3 regions of the Kitasatospora sp. NRRL B-11411 genome follow, and region 2 is predicted to be linked to each of the others. Evidence: riboswitches for the same ligand, from Rfam matches in the RefSeq annotation. Region 2 holds a riboswitch; each other region holds the start of a gene.
What was found. Region 2 has a riboswitch for ZMP and ZTP ahead of IH44_RS0137595 (bifunctional 5,10-methylenetetrahydrofolate dehydrogenase/5,10-methenyltetrahydrofolate cyclohydrolase). Riboswitches for the same ligand answer to the same signal wherever they lie in the genome.
Positions count from the first base shown of each region.

Region 1: linked by a shared signal. The riboswitch ahead of IH44_RS0120490 (phosphoribosylaminoimidazolecarboxamide formyltransferase) and the one ahead of IH44_RS0137595 (bifunctional 5,10-methylenetetrahydrofolate dehydrogenase/5,10-methenyltetrahydrofolate cyclohydrolase) in region 2 are both predicted to bind ZMP and ZTP.
Region 3: linked by a shared signal. The riboswitch ahead of IH44_RS0121390 (glycine hydroxymethyltransferase) and the one ahead of IH44_RS0137595 (bifunctional 5,10-methylenetetrahydrofolate dehydrogenase/5,10-methenyltetrahydrofolate cyclohydrolase) in region 2 are both predicted to bind ZMP and ZTP.

Region 1 covers NZ_JOGH01000043.1:16,223-23,390, reverse strand. The annotation lists gene lanL (class IV lanthionine synthetase LanL) at 1-1,229, opposite strand, end outside; gene IH44_RS47335 (SflA family class IV lanthipeptide) at 1,232-1,399, opposite strand; gene IH44_RS0120500 (NADP-dependent oxidoreductase) at 1,999-3,009, opposite strand; gene IH44_RS0120495 (TetR/AcrR family transcriptional regulator) at 3,124-3,702, shown strand; ZMP/ZTP riboswitch at 3,808-3,897, shown strand; gene IH44_RS0120490 (phosphoribosylaminoimidazolecarboxamide formyltransferase) at 3,935-5,098, shown strand; gene IH44_RS0120485 (tyrosine protein phosphatase) at 5,127-5,621, opposite strand; gene IH44_RS0120480 (response regulator transcription factor) at 5,913-6,563, opposite strand; gene IH44_RS0120475 (sensor histidine kinase) at 6,551-7,168, opposite strand, start outside.
Region 2 covers NZ_JOGH01000183.1:2-2,171, forward strand. The annotation lists gene IH44_RS0137590 (Gfo/Idh/MocA family protein) at 129-1,070, shown strand; ZMP/ZTP riboswitch at 1,140-1,222, shown strand; gene IH44_RS0137595 (bifunctional 5,10-methylenetetrahydrofolate dehydrogenase/5,10-methenyltetrahydrofolate cyclohydrolase) at 1,247-2,110, shown strand.
Region 3 covers NZ_JOGH01000047.1:8,122-15,289, forward strand. The annotation lists gene IH44_RS0121375 (carbohydrate-binding protein) at 1-938, shown strand, start outside; gene IH44_RS0121380 (ATP synthase F0 subunit B) at 1,101-1,592, opposite strand; gene IH44_RS0121385 (DinB family protein) at 1,691-2,206, opposite strand; ZMP/ZTP riboswitch at 2,452-2,557, shown strand; gene IH44_RS0121390 (glycine hydroxymethyltransferase) at 2,589-4,037, shown strand; gene IH44_RS0121395 (tyrosine-protein phosphatase) at 4,288-5,019, shown strand; gene IH44_RS0121400 (pyrimidine/purine nucleoside phosphorylase) at 5,137-5,418, shown strand; gene IH44_RS0121405 (hypothetical protein) at 5,561-6,169, shown strand; gene IH44_RS0121410 (MFS transporter) at 6,300-7,168, opposite strand, start outside.

The sequences.
Region 1 (7,168 bases), on a different contig from region 2:
CCGGTGGCGGCGAAGTGCAGGGTCATGCCCAGGGCGTGGTAGTCGTCGGCGGGCAGCGCCGGGGCGCCGGGCCGGTGCACGGGGCCGCTGTAGCCGGGGGTGGAGCCGTCCGGGCCGGTGCCGTGCCGGGCGCTGATGCCGAAGTCGACGACGTGGCAGTGCCCTTCGGCGTCCAGCACGACGTTGTCCGGCTTGAGGTCGCGCACCACCACGCCCCGCCGGTGGGCGCCGTCCAGGACGCGCAGCAGCCGGGCGGCGAGCGGGCCGGACGGGTGCGGGCGGTCCGTTCCCCTCGCGGCGAAGGGCCCGTGGTCGTGCACCTCGCGGCGCAGGTCGCGGCTGCCGCAGTCGGTCGTGACCAGGTACTCGTCGGCGCGGTGGCGGAAGTAGTCGAGGGCGCGCGGGACGCCGGGGAGGCCGTCGAGCGCGGTGAGGACGGCGTGCTCGTTGCGCAGGCGGTCGCGGGCGTCGGCGCCGTCCACGTCCTCGGCGACGTAGGCGCGGGCCTGCTTGACCACCACGGCCAGCCCGGTGACCAGGTCCAGGGCGCGGTAGACGTTGCCCTGGGCCTTGCGGGCGATCCCGCCGGTCACCCGGTAGCGCCCGCCGCCGAAACCGGCCGCCGCGGACGGGGTGGCCGACACGCCCGGCGCGGGCGGGGTGGCCGACGCGCCCGGCGCGGGCGGGGTGGTCGCGGGGCGGGTGAACGGGTCCGCGGCCCACGGCGGGCAGCGGTATGCGGTGCCCGCCAGGCCGTCGAAGAGCTGCCCGTCGGGGCCGGTCATCACGGATTCCAGGCGCCCGCTGCGCCCGGTCCGGTAGTCGCCGGTGAACGGCCCGTACCGGTAGTAGACGGGCGCGTCGGGGGCGAGGCGGCGGTCGCCGGTGATCGGCGGCCCCTCCCGGCCGCGCAGGGCGGCGGCCAACTCGGCGGCCAGCGGCAGGAGTTCGTCCGGAGCCGGGTAGACGGTGACCGCCTTGCCGACCGAAGCGGCGTTCCGGGTACCGGAGTTGAGAGTGCGCAGCACCTCGGGGTCGCGGGCCCACTTGGCGTGGCAGACGTGCTGTTCCAGCACCGGCAGGACGAGTGCGAGGACGGCGGCCAGGGTGCCCGGGCGGGCGGAGACGTGGAGCTTCCAACCGTGCTCCATCGCCGGCATCCGCGGATCGTTCAGGTACGACCAGGTGTCGTCGGACCAGGGGCGGCGGACGGCGACGGAGCCGGCCACCGTCAGGAGTTGAAGTCGCAGGCGACCCGGGTGGTCGCGGTCACCCACGGGTCGGACAGACAGGCGGTGGGGTCGTGGTCGGTGCGGTCGTCGTCCTCGAACACCAGGGTCTCGTCGTCCACGGCCAGTGGGCCGGCGTCGCGGATCGCGGTGGGGGTGGCAACGGGCATGTGACGCCTCCAGGTCTTGTCGCGCGTCCGGCGCGGCCGCGGGTTTGCGTCCGGCGCCGCGGACCGTCCGGCCCGATCGGGCCGGGGTCCTGGAGCACGAAGGTAGGCAGGAACGGTGCACCTGACAAGGGGGCGGACGCTCCGCTTCCACACCGGCGGCCGGACGGTGTGAGCGGTGGTGCCACCGGGACGGGAGTGGCGTCCGGGAGATTCCTGATGTCCCGTCAATTCGCCTCGGTGGGCGAGATGTTGGCGCCCTCGGCATCGATGTCCGGGAGGATCCGGTCCAGCCGGCGCGAGATCCACCAGGCGCCGCCGCGCGCACCACTCGCCCAACCGCCGCAACCTGCCCCGGCCCTTCTCCGGAACGGACCCTGACACGGTGTCGGACGAGGACATCGCCCCTCCCTGTGACACGGCCGAACCCACCTGGACGCCACTGCCCGGCCCCATCCCGGTGCACCTGCCCGGCCGCCTCCCCGCCCGCCGAACATGTCGTCGACGGCGTCCTCGGGCGTCGTCCTCGGGCGTCGCCTTCGCGGTCCTCCTGCCGTCGCGGGGCACTCGCTTCCCGTGGCGGCGTGCACGAACGGGGGTCCTCACACGGCGGTGAGCACGATCTTGCCCCGGAGGTGTCCGCGCGCGGCTCGTTCGTGTGCCTTCCGGGCGTCCGCGAGCGGGAAGGTGCTGTCGATGGCGACGCGGAGCGTGCCCGTGTCGAGCAGGCGGCCGAGTTCTCCGAGCTGCCGGCCGTTCGAGCGCACCTGGGTGATCGAGGTCGTGACGCCCAGCCTCGTGACCTCCGCCGGGTCGTACGTGGCGATGAAGACGAAGTACAGCGCGCCGCCGCGCCTGAGCGTCCGCAGGAAGCGGCCGCTGCCGGGGCCGCCGACGGTGTCGAGCACCAGGTCGACGTCCCGGACGGCCTCCTCGGGGCGGGTCTTGGTGTAGTCGACGAACTCGTCGGCGCCGAGCTCGCGCAGGAACTGCTCGTGCGCGCCCGAGGCGACCGCGATGACGCGCGTGCCCTTCCACTTCGCGAGTTGCAGGCCCAGGTGCCCCACGCCGCCGGCTGCGCCGTTGACCAGCACCGTCATCCCGGCCTCCAGCGGTACGGGGCGGTGCTGCGCCGGCTGGAGGGGGTTGGGGTGGTCGTGCCCGAGTTCCACCAGGTACTGCCACGCGGTGAGCCCCGACATGGCCGCCCCCGCGGCGTGCACGTGATCGACGCCGGCCGGCTTGCGGGCCAGGTCGGCGGCGGGCGCCGCCACGTACTCGGCGTACGCGCGGCCGTCGAAGCTCGGGAAGCGGAGCATGCCGAAGACCTCGTCGCCGACGGAGAAGTCCGCCACGTCCTCGGCGACCGCCGCGACGACGCCCGACACGTCCGACCCCGGAACGGCGGGGAGGCTCACGGGCGGCCTCAGTTCGGGGGGAATGCCGGGCATCCCGTCGCGCAGGTACCAGTCCGGGGGGTTGAGGCCGACGGCGTGGACGCGCACGAGCACCTCGCCCGGCTGCGGCCGGGGGATCGGCACTTCGTCGTGGCGCAGTACCTCGGGGCCGCCGAACTCGTGCAGTCGGATCGCCCTCATCGTCTTCGCCGACATGGAGATTCTCCCTCTTTCCCGCAGGCGGGCTAGGCTAGGCGTAGCACTGCTACGTGTTTCCGTAGCAGTGGTACGAATATATGTAGCAGTGCTACGGCTGTCAAAGGAGGACCCTTGCGGGCCGATGCCAGGAAGAACCGCGACCAGCTGCTCGCCGTCGCGGGCGTCGTCGTCGCCGAGCAGGGCGCCGACGCGTCCCTGCGCGACATCGCCCGGAGGGCCGACGTCGCCCTCCCCACGCTCTACCGCCACTTCCCGACCCGGGAGGCGTTGCTCGACGCCCTGCTCCGGGAGAGCTTCGACGGGCTGGCGGAACGGGCGGCCGCACTCGAAGCCTCGGACCCGCCCGAGGACGCTCTCGTCACCTGGCTGCGCGACTGCGTCGCGGTCGCACGCGAGTACCGGGGCGTCACCGAGCTGATGGCGGCCGCCATCGAGGACACCGGTTCCGCGCTCCACGCCTCGTGCGTCACCATGCGCGCGGCGGGCACCCGGCTCCTCGCCCGGGCCCAGGCCGCGGGCGCCGCACGGGCCGACCTCGACGGCACGGAACTGTTCGCCCTCGTCGCAGCCCTCGCGTGGCTCGGCGACCAGGGCTCGTTCGCACCGCGCGCCGACCACCTCTTCACCGTGGTCGCGGACGCGGTCCTGGCCGGAGGAACGGACCGCGGGATCGGGGCGGAGCGCCGCTGACGCCCGGCCGAACGCGGGCGCCACCGCCCCCCGGCCCCACCACTACCCCCAGCCCCCAGCCCCGCCGCCGTCCCCAACTCCGCTCCCGCCGGAGGCTGCTAGCATCGGCGCCGTCGCGACTGGCGAGAGGTGGAGCACCACCGGGGAGCGGCGCCGCACAGCACGGGACCGGCACCGTCCGCCTGGGTGTCCTCCGAAGCCGACACGCGACTTCACGGAGGGGGCCACCACCATGGACCTTCGGTACGGAATCAACCCGCAGAACACCCGCGCCCGGATCGAGCCGCTGCCCGGCACCGACCTGCCGCTGCGCCTGCTCAACGGACAGCCCTCGTACGTCAACCTGCTGGACGCGCTGAACGCCTGGCAGCTCGTCAGTGAGGCCGCGGCCCTGTTCGGCCGCCCCGCTGCCGCCTCCTTCAAGCACGTCTCCCCGGCCGGCGCCGCTCTCGCCGGACCGGTCGACCGGGCCGCCGCCGAACCGTACGGCCTCGACCCGGCCGCCGTCGGCCCGCTCACCTCCGCCTACCTGCGGGCCCGCGACGCCGACCCGAAGTCCTCCTACGGCGACCTCGTCGCGGTCTCGCACGAGGTCGACCTCGAACTCGCCGACCTGCTCGCCCGGGTGGTCTCCGACGGCATCGTCGCCCCCGGCTACGCGCCCGGCGTGCTCGACGTGCTGGCCCGGAAGAAGAACGGCCGCTACCTCGTCCTGGAGGCCCGCCCCGGTTGCACCCCGCCCGCCGTCGAGACCCGCGAGGTGTACGGCGTGCGCCTGGTCCAGGACACCGACACCGCCCCGCTCACCGCCGCCCTGCTCGCCGACGTCCGGGTCGGCGCGCTCACCCCGGCCGCCGCCGACGACCTGCTGCTCGGCCTGGCCGTGCTGCGCCGCACCCAGTCCAACTCGGTCTGCTACCTGCGCGGCGGCGCGGCCCTGGGCATCGGCGCCGGCCAGCAGTCCCGGGTCGACTGCACCCGGCTGGCCGGGGCCAAGACCGACACCTGGTGGCTGCGCCGCCACCCGGCCGTCCGGGCCCTCGACTTCCGCCCCGAGGTCCGCCGGCAGGACCGGATCAACTGGCAGATCCGCTATCTGGAGGGCGACTTGACGCCCGACGAGCGCGCCCGCTTCGCCGCCGCCCTGCGCGACGGCGACGTCCCCGACGAGCTCGGCCCGGACGAACGCGCCCGCTGGGCGGCCGAGTCGGACGGTGTCGCGTTCGTCTCCGACGGCTGCCTGCCGTTCCGCGACAACGTCGACCACGCCCGCCGCCACGGCGTCACCGCGATCGCCGAACCCGGCGGCTCCCTGCGCTCCGCCGAGGTCGAGACGGCCTGCGCCGAGCACGGCATCACCCTGGTGCACACCGGTCTGCGGCTGTTCCACCACTGACCCGCCGCGACCGTGCGGCCGCACAGCCTCACGGCCGGTGCGGCGGGGTGATCCGGTCGGTCCAGGCCCGCTGCTCGGGGGTGTCCGGCACGGCCAGGCCGCGGGCCCGGGCGATCCGGGCCCAGGTGTCGTCCGGGTCTGCGCCGGAGCGGACCAGGACGGCGGCCGCCAGCAGCGAGGAGCGGCCGATCCCGGCCCGGCAGTGCACCACCAGGTGGCCGCCCGCGGCCAGCCGCCGGGCCAACCCGTCCAGCACCGGCAGGACTTCGGACGGGGCGGGGACGGTGCGGTCCGGGATCGGGACGGCGGTGAAGCGTAGCCCGGCGGCGCGGGCGAGGGACGGCTCCGCGTCCAGTCCGAGCTCGGCGCACTCGGCCGGGGTGAGCGCGCTGACCAGCTCGCTCACCCCGAGGGCGGCCAGCGCGGCCAGCTCCTCCGCGAGCCAGTCGCCGCCGCGCGGCCGGGCCATGGTGCTGATCCGGCCGGGGCCGGAGGGGTCGATCGTGAACAGGGTGGGACGCATGGCGGGGCCGACCTCCGGGCGGGGCAAGGGCGTTCGGCCGCGCGGGAGGGCGTCGGCCGGTGTGGTGCGCTGCGGTGCGCTGCGGTGTGTGGTGCGCTGCGGTGCGATACCGGCCCGGCGGTCGGCAGGACAGCGGACCGGGGCGTCGGCAGCGGGAAACGGCAGCGGGGAACGGCCGGCCGGACGGGCACGCGCGGACGGACGGGCGCGGCGCGGCGGCGGGCGGTGCACCGAGGCTAGCACCACCCGCCGGGCGCGGGGAGGAGGGTCCGTTCGGGCCGGGGCGGCCGTTCAGGACCGGGACGTGCCGAGGAAGCGCAGCACGGCCAGGACGCGGCGGTGGCCGCTGTCGGCGACCGGGAGGTCGAGCTTGGCGAAGATGTTGTTGATGTGCTTGGCGACCGCGCTCTCACTGATCGTCAGGGTCTCCGCGATGCCGACGTTGGAGTGCCCCTCCGCCATCAGGGCCAGGACGTCCCGTTCGCGCGGGGTCAGCCGTTCCAGCGGGTCGTTGCTGCGGCGCAGCAGCAGTTGGGCGACGACCTGCGGGTCCAGTGCGGTGCCGCCCCCGGCGACCCGGCGGACCGTCTCCACGAACTCCGTGACGTCGGCGACGCGCTGCTTGAGCAGGTAGCCGACGCCGCTGGTGTCGGCGGACAGCAGGTCGGCCGCGTAGCGCTCCTCGACGTACTGGGAGAGCAGCACCACCGCCGTCGCCGGTCGCCTGCGGCGGATCTCCAGGGCGGCGCGCACCCCCTCGTCGGTGAAGGAGGGCGGCATCCGGACGTCGACCAGGGCGAGTTCGGGCCGGTGCTGCTCGACCGCCGCCAACAGGGACGGCGCGTCGTCGACTTCGGCGACGACCTGGAAGCCGCCCATCTCCAGGACCTTGACCAGGCCGACCCGGAGCAGCACCGAGTCCTCGGCGATCACCGCGCGCACGGCAGCTCCGCGGTCACGGTGGTGGGGCCGCCCACGGGGCTGCTCACGTGGAAGGAGCCGTCGATCGCGTCGACCCGTTTGGCCAGCCCGCCCAGCCCCGTCCCGGCGGAGGGGTCGGCGCCGCCGAGCCCGTCGTCCGTGACGTTCACCCGCAGCACCGAACCGACCTGTCTGACCGTCACCTCGGTGCGGGTCGCCCCGGCGTGCTTGATCACGTTGGCCAGGGCCTCGGAGATCACGAAGTAGGCCACCGACTCCACGCCGGGCGGCACCTGTTCGTCGAGGTCGACCCGCAGGCGCACCGGCAGGGGGAGCCGGGCGGCCAGGCCGGACAGGGCCGCGTCCAGCCCGCGGTCCTCCAGTACGGCGGGGTGCAGCCCCCGTACCAGGTCGTTGAGTTCGGCGATCGCGTGCTTGGCCTCCAGGTGGGCTTCGGCGATCGCCGCGCGGGCCCCGTCGGGCAGGTCGGGGGTGGTGGCCAGGACCAGGCCGAGGTTGACGGCGAGCGAGACCAGCCGTTGCTGGGTGCCGTCGTGCAGGTCCCGTTCTATTCGGCGGCGCTCGGCGTCAACCGCCTCGATCAGGCCGGTGCGGCTCTCCGCCAG
Region 2 (2,170 bases):
CCGCCCCCGTCCGCCCCCGCACCGACGCGAATCGGCCGATCCCCCGCGTCCTGACTGCTCAACCCCGTCCTGGCATATGCTGCCGGGTGGTCAGGGACGACCACCACCCACCCTCGCAGGAGTGCCCGATGAGCGATCACGACACCGACCGCAGCGCGCCCCCGATCCCGATCGGCGTCATCGGGCTCGGCGACATCGCGCAGAAGGCCTACCTGCCCGTCCTCACCGCCCAACCCGGCCTCGACCTGCGCCTGATGACCCGCGACCGGGCCAAGCTCGACCGGATCGGCGACGCCCACCGCATCCCGTTCCGCACCACCGACCTCGGCGAACTGATCGACTCCGGCATCCGCGCCGCTTTCGTCCACGCCGCCACCGACCAGCACGTCCCGATCGTCGAGGAACTGCTCACCCGCGGCGTCGACGTCTACGTCGACAAACCGCTCGCCTACGACCTCGACGGCGCCCGCCGCCTCGCCGACCTCGCCACCCACACCGGCCGCTCCCTGCTGGTCGGCTTCAACCGCCGCCACGCCCCCGGCTACCTGCTCGCCGCCGAACGCCCGCGCGACCTGATCGTCCTGCAGAAGCACCGCGAGGGCCTCCCCGAACGCGCCCGCACCCTGGTCTACGACGATTTCATCCACGTCGTCGACAGCCTGCGCTTCCTCGTCCCCGGCGAGATCGAGCACGTCGACGTCCGCTCCCGCACCCGCGACGGCCTGGTCGAACACGTCGTCCTCACCCTCGCCGGCCGCGGCTTCACCGCCCTCGGCATCATGAACCGCGTCTCCGGCTCCACCGAGGAGATCCTCGAAGTCTCCGGCGCCGACTCCAAGCGCGAGGTCCACAACCTCGCCGAAATCATCGACCACCGCGGCCAGCCCACCATCCGCCGCCGCGGCGACTGGGTCCCCGTAGCCCGCCAACGCGGCATCGAACAGGTCGTCCTGCACTTCCTCGAAGCCCTCCGCGCCGGCAAGACCCTCGACGCCACCGACGCCCTGCGCACCCACGAACTCTGCGAACTCATCGTCAACCGCATCGAATCCGAATCCGGATCCGCCTGACCGACATCCGTCCCCCGTCTCTCCGTCCGCCCTGCCCGCACCCGCGGGCGGGGCGGCTCGGCTACGATGCCCGCAGGCCGTGACTGGCGCACGGGTGGAGCACCACCGGGGAGCGGCCGAGCCAACCGCTGCCGCGCGCCTGGGCGAACTCACCCCGAGTCCCAGGAGCCGCACCCGTGACCGGATCCCCCCGCCCCGCCCGCCTGATGGACGGTACCGCCCTCGCCCGCCGCCTCACCGACGAGACCACCGCCGCCGCCACCGCCCTCCACCGGCGCACCGGCACCACCCCCTGCCTGGCCACCGTCCTGGTCGGCGAGGACCCGGCCTCCGTCACCTACGTCCGGATGAAGCGCAACCGCTGCACGCAGGCCGGCATCCGCTCCCGCCACCTCGCCCTCCCCGCCGCCACCAGCACCGCCCGACTCGTCGACACCATCGGCGAGTTGTCCGCCGACCCGGACGTCCACGGCATCCTGCTCCAGCACCCCGTCGGCCCGCACCTCGACGAACGCGCGGCCTTCGAGGCGATCGCCCCCGCGAAGGACGTCGACGGCGTGACCACGCACTCCTTCGCCGCGATGGGCTTCGGCCTGCCCGGCTTCGTCTCCTGCACCCCCGGCGGCATCATGCGCCTGCTCGACGAGTACCGGGTCGAGTTGAGCGGCAAGCACGCCGTCGTGGTCGGCCGCAGCGCCATCCTCGGCAAACCGGCCGGCCTGCTCCTGCTCGGCCGCGACACCACCGTCACCTACTGCCACTCCCGCACCCGCGACCTGCCCGCCCTGCTCCGCGAGGCCGACGTCCTGGTCGCCGCGGTCGGGAAGCCCGACTTCATCCGCGGCGAGCACCTCAAGCCCGGCGCGGTCGTCGTCGACGCCGGCTACAACCCCGGCAACACCGGCGACGTCCACTTCGCGTCCGCCCGCGAACGCGCCGGCCTGATCACCCCCGTCCCCGGCGGCGTCGGCCCGATGACCATCGCCGTCCTGCTCGCCCAGACCGTCCGGGCCGCCACCCGCCAACTCGGCCTCGACTGATCCCGTTCGGACAGCCCCGGCCCCGCCCGGCCCGAGGGCTGTCCGACCCGCCCGCTACCG
Region 3 (7,168 bases), on a different contig from region 2:
CCATCCGCAACAAGGGCGGCGACGTCTCGGTGTCGGTGGGCGGCTACGGCGGCACCAAGCTCGGCCAGACCTGCGGCACCCCGGAGGCGACCGCCGCCGCGTACCAGAAGGTCGTCACCAAGTACAACCTCAAGGCGATCGACTTCGACCTCGAGGAGCCGGAGTACGAGAACACCGCCGCCATCCACAACGAGATCGGCGCGGCCCGCATCCTGCAGCAGAACAACCCGGGGATCTACGTCTCCATCACCACCGCGGGCACCAACGCCGGCACCGGCTGGTTCGGCACCCAGATGCTGCTGGAGGCGAAGTCCCAGGGCTTCACCCCGAACAACTACTCGATCATGCCGTTCGACGGCGGCTTCAGCGGGGCGGCGGCGCAGACCGACGCGCTGGTGAAGTTCAACCAGATCCTGCAGAGCACCTTCGGCTGGAACGAGGCCACCGCGTACGCCCACGAGGGCGTGTCGATGATGAACGGCCGCACCGACGCCGCCGAGTACTTCAAGCAGGCGGACTTCCAGACCGTGCTGGACTTCGCCACCGCGCACAAGCTGGCCCGCTACACCTACTGGTCCGTCAACCGCGACCGCCAGTGCCCCGGCACGGTCGACCCGGGCCTGTCCGGCGCCTGCTCCAGCGTGGCGCAGAACGACTGGGACTTCACCAAGTACACGGTGAAGTTCGCCGGCGCGACCCCGCCCACCAGCTCGCCGTCCCCCTCGCCGAGCACCGGCACCAGCACCTCGCCGAGCCCCTCTCCCAGCACCGGAACCGGCACCTGCAGCCCCGCCTGGTCGGCGACCACCACCTACGTGGCCAACGACAAGGCCAGCTACAACGGTCACAACTACCACGCCAAGTGGTGGACGCTGAACGAGAACCCGGGCAGCAGCGGCCAGTGGGGCGTGTGGGCCGACGACGGCCCGTGCTCCTGACCGCTCCCGACCCGAACGACCGACGGGCCGCCCGGTCCACGAGCCTCGAGCTCGGGACCGGGCGGCCCGTCCGCCGTACCACCTGCCCGGCCTGCCAGCCGGCCGACCCGTTCGGCCCGCTGCCGGGCCGTCGGTGCCGGCGTCGGTGCCGGTGACGGGGTGTCAGACCTCGGCGCGGTTGCGGAACTCCTCCGCCACGGCGCGGGTGGAGGGCAGGTCGGCGAGCGGTTCGCCGACCACCCGGGAGGCCAGCTCGGACGCCAACTTGATGACGTCCTCGCGCAGTTCGGCCTCGGCCAGCACCTTGTCGGCGGCCAGCTGCACCTGCGCCTCGGCCACCAGCTGCTCGCGCTGCTGCAGCGCCTCCGCCCGCAGGGCCGCGACCAGCGCCGCGCCCTCCTCGGCGGCGGTCTGCCGGATCGCGGCGGCCTCGTGCCGGGCGGCGGTGAGCTCGGCCTGGAACTCCTGGCGGATGTGTTCCGCCTCGGCCCGGGCCGCCTCCGCGCGGGCGATGCCGCCGTCGGTCTTGTCGTGGCGTTCGGCGAGGGTGCGTTCGATGCGGGGCAGCAGCACCTTGCCGAGCGCCCAGAAGAGGGCGAAGAAGACGATCAGTCCGAGGATCAGCTCGGGCACGTTCGGTTCGAGAGGTCCCATACTCAGTATGCTATCCGCTCATCCGACGAATCATTCGGCCGCCCCCTGCCCAGCGCCCTTGCCCCGCAAGGAACTTCGCCCCGCGCTCCCCCACCCGGTCAGCCGCCGGTCACCCCGTCGGTGTGCTCGCGCAGCAGGTCGGCGTGCCCGTTGTGGCGGGCGTACTCGGTGATGACGTGCAGGTACGTCGTCCGCAGGGACTGCTCCTCCCCGTACACGGCCAGCGTGGCGTCCAGCGAGGCGCCGGCCACCGCGAGGTCGGCGAGCCGCTGCTCCTCCAGCAGCGCCAGGTACTCCTGCTCGGCCCGCTCGGGCTCCAGCAGGTCGAAGTCCGCGTCCTTGTGGCCCTCCACCGCGTGCAGCGGCGGCACGTCCTGCCCGGCGAAGCGGATCCGGAACCACGTCCGCTCCACCTTGGCCAGGTGGCGCATCAGCCCGAGCAGCGAGAGCGAACTCGCGGGCAGCGGGCGCAGCGCGAGCTGCTCGCCGGTCAGGCCGGCGCACTTGTGCAGGAAGGTGGCGCGGTGCCAGGCGAGGTAACCGGGCAGCAACTCGGTCTCCGGGGCGGTGAGCGAGCCGCCGGCGCGGGTGGTGGCGGGAACGGTCCATGTCATGTGCCCGATCATGCCCAGACCGGCTCGGACCGCACCAGGGGATTTCCCCCGCCGCAGGGGCCGCCGGCCGAACTTCCGGGACCCGCCCGAGCCCACGCGCCCGCCCCCGGCCCGGGATACGGCCCTGGGCCCGGCCTTGGATCCGGTCCGAGGTCCGGCCCGGGGGCCGACCCGAGGTCCGGTCCGGGGTCAGGTCCGGGTGATCCGGGATCCGGCGCGGGTCCGGCTCGGCGGTTGGTAGCATCGCGGTGAGCCGTGACTGGCGCGCTGGGATGGAATCACCATCGGGGAGCGGCTCCGTGCGGTGCCCTCGGGCACCGTCTGCTGTCGCCGTGCGCCTGGGCCGTCCGAATCGTCGCCGTTCCGTACGAGGAGACCGCCCGTGGCCGAGTCCCTGCCCGCACACACCTTCGGCAGCCCTGCCGCCGACACCGCCTTCCGCAGCGCCCTGAACGTGGTGCGCGCCGTCGAACCCCGGATCGCCGCGGCGATCTCCGGGGAACTGGAGGACCAGCGCGCCTCGCTGAAGCTGATCGCCAGTGAGAACTACGCCTCGCCCGCGGTCCTGCTGGCGATGGGCAACTGGCTGAGCGACAAGTACGCGGAGGGCACCCCGGGCCGCCGCTTCTACGCGGGCTGCCGCAACGTGGACACCGTGGAGGAGCTGGCCGCCGAGCACGCCCGCGAGCTGTTCGGCGCGGAGCACGCGTACGTGCAGCCGCACTCCGGGATCGACGCCAACCTGGTGGCGTTCTGGGCGGTGCTCTCGCAGCGGGTGGAGAGCCCGGCGCTGCAGCGCGCCCAGGTCCGCAACGTCAACGACCTGAGCGAGCAGGACTGGGCCGAGCTCCGCCGCGAGCTGGGCAACCAGCGGATGCTGGGCATGTCGCTGGACGCGGGCGGGCACCTCACCCACGGCTTCCGGCCGAACATCTCGGGCAAGATGTTCGAGCAGCGCAGCTACGGGACCGACCCGGCGACCGGGCTGGTCGACTACGACGAAGTCCGGCGGATCGCCCTGGAGTTCAAGCCGCTGATCCTGGTGGCCGGGTACTCGGCGTACCCGCGGCTGGTGAACTTCCGCCGGATGCGGGAGATCGCGGACGAGGTCGGCGCGACCCTGATGGTCGACATGGCGCACTTCGCGGGCCTGGTCGCGGGCAAGGTGCTGACGGGGGACTTCAACCCGGTCGCGCACGCGCAGATCGTCACCACCACCACGCACAAGTCGCTGCGCGGCCCGCGCGGCGGCATGGTGCTGTGCACCTCCGAGCTGGCGGAACACGTCGACCGGGGCTGCCCGCTGGTGCTCGGCGGCCCGCTGTCGCACGTGATGGCGGCGAAGGCGGTGGCCTTCGCGGAGGCGCGCCGCCCCGAGTTCCAGGTGTACGCCCAGCAGGTGGTGGACAACGCCCGGGCGCTCGCCGAGGGCCTGCTGAAGCGCGGCGCCCGGCTGGTGACCGGCGGCACCGACAACCACCTGGTGCTGGCGGACGTCTCCTCCTACGGGCTGACGGGCCGCCAGGCGGAGGCGGCGCTGCTGGACTCCGGCATCGTCACCAACCGCAACGCCGTCCCGCAGGACCCGAACGGCGCCTGGTACACCTCCGGCATCCGGCTCGGCACGCCCGCGCTGACCACCCGCGGGCTGGGGGCGGCCGAGCTGGACGAGGTCGCCGAGCTGATCCACACCGTCCTGACGGCCGCGGCTCCGGTCGGCTCCTCGAAGGCGCAGTACACCCTGGACGCGGCCGTCCGCGACGCGGTCGCCAAGCGCGCGGTCGACCTGCTCGCCGACCACCCGCTCTACCCGGGCATCGCGCTCACCTGATCCGCCCTTCCCCGCGTCCCCGTCCGGACGCCCCTCGGCCCGGCCCGCCGCCACCCCGGCGGGCCGGGCCGCCGGCTGCCCGCCCACCTCCACCGACCGCCCGGGAAGAGGGCGCCGAAGTCCGTTGCGGAGGTTGCGAAGACCGTCACGGAGACGGCACCGCAACCCCTCACCGAGGCAGCCGCGGAGGCAGTCGCCGGAACCACGGTGGAGGCTGCCTAGGATGACCGCCATGGATGCCGTAACCTCCGTGAACACCGGAACCCGCGACGGCGGACCGCTCGACCCGGTCGGCGTCCCCGGGGTGCGCAACTTCCGGGACGCGGGCGGCACCGGCGCGCTCCCCCGCGGGGTGCTGTACCGCTCCGGCGCGCTGGACCGGTTGACGCCCGACGGCGCGCGGGCACTGCACGGCCTGGGCGTGCGCACCGTGCTGGACCTGCGCAGCACGCCGGAGGTCGCCGCCCGGCCGGACGCGCTGGTCGGCGGCGGCATCCGGTACTTGCACGTCCCGGTGTTCCCCGAGCAGCGCTGGCCGCAGGAGCAGGCCGAGCTGTACCCGCTGATGGCCGAGCTGGCCGGGCGGCCCGTGGTGGCCGCGGTCCGGCAGTTGCTGGTGGCCGAGCAGCGTGCCGTGCTGGTGCACTGCGCGTCCGGCAAGGACCGCACCGGGGTGGTGGTCGCGCTGCTGCAGTCGCTGCTCGGTGCGCCGGAGGCCGAGGTCACCGCCGACTTCCTCCGCTCCAACGCCGCGCTCGGCCTGACCGTGGCCGACCCGGCCGTGCCCGGCCACGCCACCCGGCCGGTCGCGGCCGGCCACCTGCGCCGGGCCCTGCTCTCCGTCCGCTCCCACCACGGCGGCCTGGACGAGCACCTGCGCGCCCACGGGGCCGAGGTCTCCGAACTCGCCGCGCTGCGCGCCGCGTTCCGGGTCCCGCAGGGCCAGGGGCCGTCGGCACCGGGTGCCGCCACCGGCCGGTGACCAACCGGCGGACACTCCCGGCGGCCGGGCTGCCCGCGCCGATAGGCTCGCCCCCGCCGCGGCCGGGTGCACGACGCACCGGCTGCCGTTCCGCACCCCTTCCGCAGGAGAACAGCCATGCTCAAGGTCAACGAATACTTCGACGGCACGGTCAAGTCGGTCGCCTTCACCTCCGCGGACGGCCCGGCGACCGTCGGTGTGATGGCCCCCGGCGAGTACGAGTTCGGCACCTCCGCCCCGGAGATCATGCACGTGGTCAGCGGCGCCCTGACCGTGAAGCTCCCCGGCTCCGACGACTGGCAGACCTTCTCCTCCGGCGAGCGTTTCTCCGTTCCGGGTGACAGCAAGTTCCACCTCCAGGTCTCGATCGACACGGCCTACTTCTGCGAGTACTGCTGACCCCAGGGCCCACTCACCCTCCGTCACGGGCGCGCCGGGCCGCCTCCCCCCTCGGTCCGGTAAAGGCCCGGCCAACCCGGCCACGGCCGGAACGGCGCGCCCTACGGTGGACCGATCAACCACCGACCGACGGGGGACCACCATGGGCAGAACCGGACCGCACCGCCCGGACCGGCCCGCACCCGGGCCGCTCCGCGCCCGTGCCAAGACCGGCTGCGCGGCCGTCATCGCACTGCTCGGACTCCTCCTCGTCTCCCTGCTCGGTGGCACCCTCGCCTACGACGCGGCCGGGGACCTCGGCTACCAGACCGGATGGCGGGGCACTCCGCGCCTGGCGATGACCATCGACTCCTGCTCCGCGCACGGCAGTGGACGGACCCGGATGTACGCCTGCTTCGGACACGGCGACCGGGGCAGCGCCGACACCGTCGACGGCGAGTGGCTGCTCGACGACCTCAGCCGCAGCTACCACGGGGGCACCGTCCTGAGCGTCCGCTGCTCCCCCACCGGCGGCTGCGTCGAGATCGCCGCAGACCGGATGGCAGGGGACACCGCCAAGCTCCTGTTCGGCCTGTGGTTGGTCACCGCCACTCCCGGCCTGGGGCTCGCCCTGCTGTCCGTCCGCCGCAACGAACGCCCCGGCCGGACCCCGAGGACCGGTCTCAGCCTGCCGTTCCGCCTGGGCCTGGTCTGGTTCGCCGCCCTACCGGCCCTGGCCCTGCTGTCGGGCATCCTCGCCGTCTTCCTCTGACTCTCCCCATGAGCGGCCCCTCTCCATGTCTCCCGTTCGTCGCGATCGGTCCGGCCCTGACCGGCCCCGGCCCCATCCCGGCCGGCCCCGTCCCGGCCGGTGGCGGCCCCGCATCGACATTGACAGTGCGTCAGCTCTGCGGGTGCGTCTCGTACATCCGCACCGCCACGGTGACGCCGGCCGCCGCGGTGAGCGCGGCGACCGCCCAGATCGCGGTGGTCAGGCCGTAGGCATCGGCCAGGATGCCCGCGACCAGTGCGCCGACCGCGAACCCCCCGTCGCGCCACAACCGGTAGACACCGACGGCCCGGGCCCGCCAGGCCGGATGGGCCACGTCCCCGATGACGGCGAGCAGGGTCGGGTAGACCAGTGCGGTGCCCGCGCCGAGCAGGGCCTGGGCCGCTGCCCACACCGGGAAGGTGCTGCCGACCGCGACCAGGCCGAGCGCAGCGGCCTGGAGCAGCATTCCGACGGTGATCAGGTGCTTGCGGCCGATGTGGTCCGACCACCAGCCGGTGAGCATCTGCCCGGCGCCCCAGACCGCCGGGTAGAGCGCGGCGAGGATGCCGATCCGGCCCAGGTCCAGCCCGTGAGCGGCGTACAGCAGCGGGAAGATGCCCCAGGCGAGGGCGTCGTTCAGGTTGTTGACCATGCCCGCCCAGCTGGCGGCGGACAGCGCCCGGTCGTCGAGGCTGACGGCGCGGGCTATCCGGGCGGTGCCGAGGGCGGCCGGTTCACCGGCCCCGGCTGGGTGCGCGGCAGCCTCGGCGCGGGCGTGCTCGCGGGTCTCCCGGACGGCGGCCGCGGCCAGGCCGAGGCCGAGTGCGACGTAGGCCGCGCCGAGCAGGAAGGGGGCGGGGCGCAGCCCCCAGTGCGCGGCGATCGCGCCGGTGGCGGTCGCGGTGACGGCCAACGCGAGGTATCCGGCGGCCTCGTTGAGGCCCATGGCCAGGCCTCGGCGGGCCGGACCGACCAGGTCGATCTTCATGATCACTGTGG